Regions from separate parts of the Comamonas sp. SY3 genome, predicted to be linked through region 1. Evidence: riboswitches for the same ligand, from Rfam matches in the RefSeq annotation. Region 1 holds a riboswitch; the other holds the start of a gene.
What was found. Region 1 has a riboswitch for thiamine pyrophosphate ahead of thiC (phosphomethylpyrimidine synthase ThiC). Riboswitches for the same ligand answer to the same signal wherever they lie in the genome.
Positions count from the first base shown of each region.

Region 2: it holds a riboswitch for thiamine pyrophosphate, as region 1 does, so the genes downstream of both, ACCQ08_RS13550 (long-chain fatty acid--CoA ligase) here and thiC (phosphomethylpyrimidine synthase ThiC) in region 1, are expected to answer to the same signal.

Region 1 is NZ_JBGTYN010000001.1:331,881-335,306, forward strand. Features, by position in the region: gene thiC (phosphomethylpyrimidine synthase ThiC) at 1-1,330, opposite strand, end outside; TPP riboswitch at 1,629-1,750, opposite strand; gene ACCQ08_RS01425 (ABC transporter substrate-binding protein) at 1,938-3,161, shown strand; gene ACCQ08_RS01430 (branched-chain amino acid ABC transporter permease) at 3,237-3,426, opposite strand, start outside.
Region 2 is NZ_JBGTYN010000009.1:63,110-66,535, forward strand. Features, by position in the region: gene ACCQ08_RS13540 (ABC transporter substrate-binding protein) at 1-764, opposite strand, end outside; gene ACCQ08_RS13545 (class II aldolase/adducin family protein) at 885-1,697, opposite strand; TPP riboswitch at 2,073-2,164, shown strand; gene ACCQ08_RS13550 (long-chain fatty acid--CoA ligase) at 2,230-3,312, shown strand; gene ACCQ08_RS13555 (acyl-CoA reductase) at 3,309-3,426, shown strand, end outside.

The DNA of each region.
Region 1 (3,426 bases):
GCATCGGCACATGGCCCGGGCCTTCGATCATGGTCTGCACATCGTGCTTCCAGGCCAGCTGGGTCAGCTCGCCCAGCGTCGCCAGCTCGGCAAACTGCGCTTCGTCATTGGCGTCCGAGGCGCAGCCCGGGCGCAGGCCATCGCCCAGCGAAAAGCTCACGTCGTACTGCTTCATGATGTCGCAGATGTCTTCGAAATGCTCGTAGAGAAAGCTCTCGCGGTGGTGGGCCATGCACCACTTGGCCATGATGGAGCCGCCGCGCGAGACAATGCCGGTGCGGCGCTGGGCCGTCAGGTGGATATAGGCCAGGCGCACGCCGGCATGGATCGTGAAATAGTCCACGCCCTGCTCGGCCTGCTCCACCAGCGTGTCGCGGAAGATCTCCCAGGTCAGGTCCTCGGCAATGCCGCCCACCTTCTCCAGCGCCTGGTAGATCGGCACGGTGCCAATCGGCACTGGCGAATTGCGCACGATCCAGTCGCGCGTGGTGTGGATGTTCTTGCCGGTAGACAGGTCCATCACATTGTCGGCCCCCCAGCGGATGGCCCAGACCAGTTTCTCGACCTCTTCCTCGATGCTGGAGGTCACCGCCGAGTTGCCGATGTTGGCATTGATCTTGACCTTGAAGTTGCGGCCAATGGCCATCGGCTCGATCTCGGGGTGGTTGATGTTGGCCGGGATGATGGCCCGGCCCCGCGCCACCTCGTCGCGCACAAACTCCGGCGTGATGATCTTGGGGATCGCCGCGCCCAGGCTGTTGCCCGCCAGGCGGGCTTCGCGCGCGGCATCGCGCTGGTACTCGGCCATCCATTCGCGGCGGCCGTTCTCGCGCAGCGCGACGTATTCCATCTCGGGGGTGATGATGCCCTTGCGTGCATAGTGCATCTGGGTCACGTTGGCGCCGCTCTTGGCGCGGCGCGGCTGGCGCTGCAGTGCGGCGGCCTCGGCACGCAGTTGGGCCACGCGCAGGTCTTCTTCGCCGCGCTTGCCGCCATCGTCGAGGGCCACACGCGGGCGCCCCACGTAGTATTCGCTGTCAGCGCGCGCGGCAATCCATTCGGCGCGCAGCGCGGGCAGGCCCTGGCGCACATCGATGGCCACGGCCGGGTCGGTATAGGGGCCGGAGGTGTCGTAGACGCTGACCTGCTCGCCGTTGGTCAGTGCAATATCGCGCACCGGCACCTGCAGCTGCGGGTGGATGGCACCGGGCAGGTAGGATTTGGTCGACGCAGGAAAAGGCTGGCGCGATCGGGCCAGCAGTTCGCTAAAGCGGGCGGCATCGGGGGCATCACCGGTGGCGGGGATGAACAGGGACTCAGGGGCGTTCATGGCAGTCTCCTCAAAGCGGTTGATTTCATCGAACGCTCCGGGACGTGCCGGCCCTGCTCTGTTGCAACACGCCAGGCATGGCTGCCTGGCCGCAACACGCCCATCGACTGCACCCCGGCCCGGCCGTACTGTGCGTTGCGCCAGGGCCGCTGTGGGGTGGCCATGGCGGCACCTGTTGCGCGCTGACAGGTGCCGTCCCCAAAAAAGACAAAACCCCAGTGCGCGAGGCGCCTGGGGTGTGCGTGGCGGAGGGCTGCAAGCGCGTGCCATGCAACGCTGCCTGCCTTCCACCGCTGTGCTTTCAGGGTCCCGCTCTTCTTCCGCCGGCATGAACCGGATCAAGTTCGTCGGGTTCGCTAATCAGCAGTCTTGCAACTGCCTTTCGCATCTCAGCGCTTTCGCACACCCCGGAGCTGCGAGCAGTATAGCCGGTTCGTGCCGCGCCTGCAGAGGCGTTTTTGCCGCGCTCTGGTGCTTACCCCAGTAGGCGCGCGCGAAGCAGCCTGCAACCATCGGGGCGCAGCCGCCCACCGGTGCGCCGCACCTGGCCGTCACGCTGTACGCATGTCCATTTGAACAAGGAGACCTCCCGATGCAAGTTCCTGCAATGCCCTCTTTGCGTTCTGCCCGGCCGCACCGGCGACGAGCGATTGCGGCCGCTGCCGCTGGCTGCGTGCTGGCCCTGCTTAGCCAAGGCGCGCTGGCGCAAGACAAGGTGCGGATCGGCTTCATCACCGACATGTCCAGCGTCTACGCCGATGTCGATGGCAAGGGCGGGGCCCTGGCCTTGCAGATGGCGATTGACGACTTTGGCGGCAAGCTGCTGGGCAAGCCGGTGGAGCTGATGGTGGCCGACCACCAGAACAAGGCCGACCTGGCCGCATCGAAGGCCCGCGAATGGTTCGACCAGCGCGATATGCAGATGCTGGTGGGCGGAACCACCTCCATCACCGGCCTGGCGATGGCCAAGGTGGCCGAGGAGAAAAAGCGCCTCATCATCGTGAACGGCTCGGGCACCTCGGCGCTGACCAACGACCAGTGCAGCCCCTACACCGTGCACTACGCCTACGACACCGTGGCACTGGCCAAGGGCACGGGCGGCGCGATTGTGGGCCTGGGCGACAAGGACTGGTTCTTCCTGACGGCCGACTACGCCTTTGGCCATGCGCTGGAGGCCGATACCACCAAGGTCATCAAGGCCGCCGGCGGCCGCGTGGTGGGCGCCGTGCGCCACCCGATCAATGCCTCGGATTTCTCATCCTTCCTGCTGCAGGCGCAGAACTCCAAGGCGCAGATTCTGGCCATGGCCAACGCTGGCGGCGACACCATCAACACCATCAAGGCTGCGCGCGAGTTTGGTGTCACCAAGACCATGAAGCTGGCTGGCCTGCTGCTGTTCAGCTCGGACATCCACAGCCTGGGGCTCAAGCAGACTGAAGGCCTGATGTTCACCGACAGCTGGCATTGGGATTTGAATCCCGAGAGCCGCAAGTTCTCGGACCGCTTCTTCGAGAAATTCAAGAAGATGCCGACCTCGCTGCAGGCGGCCGATTACTCGGCGATGATGACTTACCTGAAGACAGCGGACCGCATCAAGTCGACCGATTCGGACAAGGTGGTGGCTGCGCTGAAGGCCGAGCCCCTGTCTGACTTCTACGCCAAGGGCGTTGTCCGCCCCGATGGCCGCTATGCGCATGAGATGTACCTGATGCAGGTGAAGACCCCGGCCGAATCCAAAGGCGCCTGGGATTATTTTAAGGTGCTCAAGACGCTCAGCCCCGATGAGGTCTGGACCACCAAGGCCGAAAGCACCTGCAAGCTCTGGAAGTAAATCTTCCCGCCCCTGCCCAAAAACAAAGGCCTGCGCAATGCAGGCCTTTGACTTGGGCGGGTCTGCGACCCTCCGCTATTTCTTCTTGCGGTCCATGAAGGCGATCAACTCGCCCATGATGCCGCGGCGGAATGCCAGCACACAGATCACAAAAATCAGGCCGGTCACGATCGTCACCGACTCACCCAAGGTGTTGAACCATTCGACGCCCGTCAAGCGCGACAGCCAGGTGCCGATATCGCCGATTTTGTTCTCCAGCGCGACG
Region 2 (3,426 bases), on a different contig from region 1:
AAGAACTCGACCGCGCCCCCTGGCACCACATCGACCTTGCCCGATTCAAAGGCCGCAGCGCGCGAGGCTGCATCGGGAATGATGTGGAAGTAGAGGTTCTCCACCATCGGCTCGCCCTTGGTGTGGTAGAGCTCATTGGCCACCAGCTGGATGTAGGAGCCCCGCACCCATTCCTTGTACTTGAAGGGACCCGTGCCGATGGGCTTGGCATTGGCCGGGTTGGTGGCGTAGTCGGTGTTGTCGTAGATGTGCTTGGGGATCATCGGCATCGAGCCGGTGTCGAACAGGCTGATGAAGGGGCCAAACGGGTACTTGAGCTTGAACTCCACCGTCTGCGCATCGATGGCGCGCACGCTCTCCAGCGGCTCCAGCGATGCGCGCAGGCGGGCATGGGTCTTGCGCAGAAACTTGTCGACCGAGAACACCACGTCATCGGCGGAGAAGGGCTTGCCGTCGTGCCACTTGACGCCGGACTTGAGCTTGAAGGTGTAGGTCAGGCCGTCGTCGGAGCGGCTCCAGGCCGTCGCCAGCAGGCCATGGGGCTCCAGCTTGTCGTCGTAGCGCAGCAGACCCTCGTAGATATAGCCGGATACCAGCTGGGTCGGGCCGTTTTGCACGATGCCCAGCATCAGGCCCGAGGGCTCGGGCTGCACCATCACGTTGATCGTTCCCTTGGTCTGCTGTGCCAGGGCCGCCATGGGCACGCCCGCGATGCTGAGGCCGGCTCCTGCCAGGCTGTAGGAGATGAGTTCACGCCGATTGATCATGGTTGCTTCCTGTCTTGGTATCGAGGGGTGCCTGGCCCGGTGGGGTTGCGGCGGAGGGGCCGCAAAGGCGGCGGCATGCAAGGGTCGGGGGCGTCAGTCGCAGGTCCGTCGCGCTGGTCAGTCGCGGTAGTGGCTGCGGCCCGGGGGCTGCAAAAAGCCCAGCAGGCCCTGCCATTCGCGCTCATGCGGGTCGGCGCGCTTGGGCTGGCCGGGCATCACATCGGTGTCGCCGCTTTCGTACTGGCGTGCGGTCAGCTCGCACACCTCGGGCGGCACGGGGTTGATGGCCTGGCCGCTGGACTGGATGGCCAGCTGCACACGGCAGGCGCGGTCCAGGTTCAGCATCAGGATGAAGGCCTCGGCGACGCTGTTGCCCAAGGTGAGCAGGCCGTGGTTGCGCAGCACCATCGCCTTGGCCGTGCTGCCCAGGTCGGCGACCAGGCGCTCGCGCTCATGCAGATCCAGCGCGATGCCTTCGAAGGTGTGGTAGACGACGCGGTTGTAGAACTGCAGTGCCCATTGGTTGCTAGGCTGCAGACCACATTGCAGCGAGGAGACGGCCACGCCCGCTTCGGTGTGGGAGTGCACGACACAGGCGGCGTCGTGCCGCGCGGCATGCACGGCGCTGTGGATCACAAAGCCGGCCGGGTTCACCTGGTAGGGCGTGTCTTCCACGATGCGGCCCTCGGCATCGATCTTGACCAGCGAGCTGGCCGTGATGTCCTTGAACAGGGTGCCAAAGGGGTTGATGAGGAACTGGTCAGTACGGCCCGGCACCCGCGCCGAGATGTGCGTGTAGATGCTGTCGTCCATCCCGAAATGGGCCATCAGGCGATAGGCGGCGGCCAGGTCTTCGCGAACCCGCTGTTCGCTTTCGGTATGCGATTTGTCGTAGCCGGATTGGACGTCGGCATCAGCCATTGCAAGCATTGTTGTCCTCGTTGGATTTATGTCGTCTAGCGATAGTCGTCTGTCGACAGGACATAAGTTAACAGACTGAATCGCAGAAGAAAAGGGTGCCGGACTAGGTGATTTCCAGCATGGCTGCTTTGATCTGCTGCAGAAAATTTGCAAGGCACCACAATGGGTTACGTGGATGCCGCGCCGCCTGGATATGGTGCAGGAATCGGCAGGAAATGCCTTGGCCTGGTGCATGTGCGACTGGTGGAAGGACGCGCATGCACCATCGCGGTGGCCCTGGTGTTTTCCCTGATGTGGGGTTGGCGGAGGTCGTGGGATTGACCGTGGCGCAGACCCTGGCTTGACGCCAGCTCGGCCTCGTGCCTGTGGTGCTCGGTTAAGATGGCGCCTGCTCCGGGGTGCACGCCAGTGCTGAGATCTACACCCGAGAACTTGAACCGGGTCATTCCGGCGGAAGAAGAGCCAGTTCCCTGCTATGGGCCGCGTTGCGCGCATGGGGGGAGCCTTCGGAGCATGACGTCACCGCTCTCGAAGGAATTCCATGGACAAGGCCGATACGCTGGTCGCAGACCTGCTTGCATTCATCGCAATGGATGGCTGCACCGATGACCAGTTTGACCAGCTCGCGCTGCGCCTTTTTGCCTACCAATACGCATCGAATACGCCGTTCCGCAGCTTTTGCCAGCGCCGTGGCGCCAGCCCGCGCACGGTCAAGACCTGGAGCGATATCCCGGCCGTGCCCATCGATGCCTTCAAGGCGCTGGAGCTGCGCAGCGAGCCGCCATCGCAGGCCGAACGCGTCTTCATGACCAGCGGCACCACCGGCCGCGCCGCGCGGGGCCGGCATTTTCATCCGGCGTTGCAGGTGTATGACCTGTCGATGCAGCGGCACTTCGCCACCCGCTTCATGCAGGGCACGGCGCGCATGCCGATGGGCATCCTGTTCCCCGATGAAGTGGCCATGCCCAACTCGTCGCTGGCGCATTACCTGGCGCTGGCCAAGTCGAGCTTTGGTACGCCGGAGAGCCGCTATTTTCTGGGGCCGGAGGGCCTGGATATGGACGGGCTCTGCGCCGTGCTGGAAGCGGCCGAGCGCACCGGCCAGCCCTATGCGCTGCTGGGCGCGAGCTTCAGCCTCGTGCATGTGATGGATGCGCTGCGCGCCCAGGGCCGCCGCTTTCAGCTGCCGGTGGGCAGCCGCATTTTGGACACCGGCGGCTACAAGGGCCAGTCGCGCGATCTGCCGTTGGCCGATTTTTATGCCGGCCTGACCGAGCTGCTGGGTGTGCCGCCCGCGCTGTGCATCAACATGTATGGCATGACCGAGCTGAGCACCCAGTTCTATGACAACGGCAATGCCCGCTTGCCTTCGGTCAAGTCCGGACCGCACTGGATTCGCTCGCGCCTGGTCGAGCCCGTCAGCGGCCGCAGTGTGGCGCCGGGTGAGCGCGGCATTCTGGTGCACTGCGACCTGGCCAACTACAACGCGGTCAGCACCATCCTGACCGAGGATGTGGGCCAGTGGGCCGAGGGCGGCTTTTTGCTGCTGGGCCGGGCCGAAGGGGCTGCCGCCAAGGGCTGCTCCCTGGCCGTTGATGAGTTTGTGCAAGCGGCGCGCGCATGATGCAGGCACAAGCGCTTGAGCGCATGGCCGAGCGCATGCGGGCCGGCTACCTGCCTGGCCTGGATGACAACCAGGTGCGCTGGCAGGTGCTGGTGTTTGAGCGCGCGGGCGCCC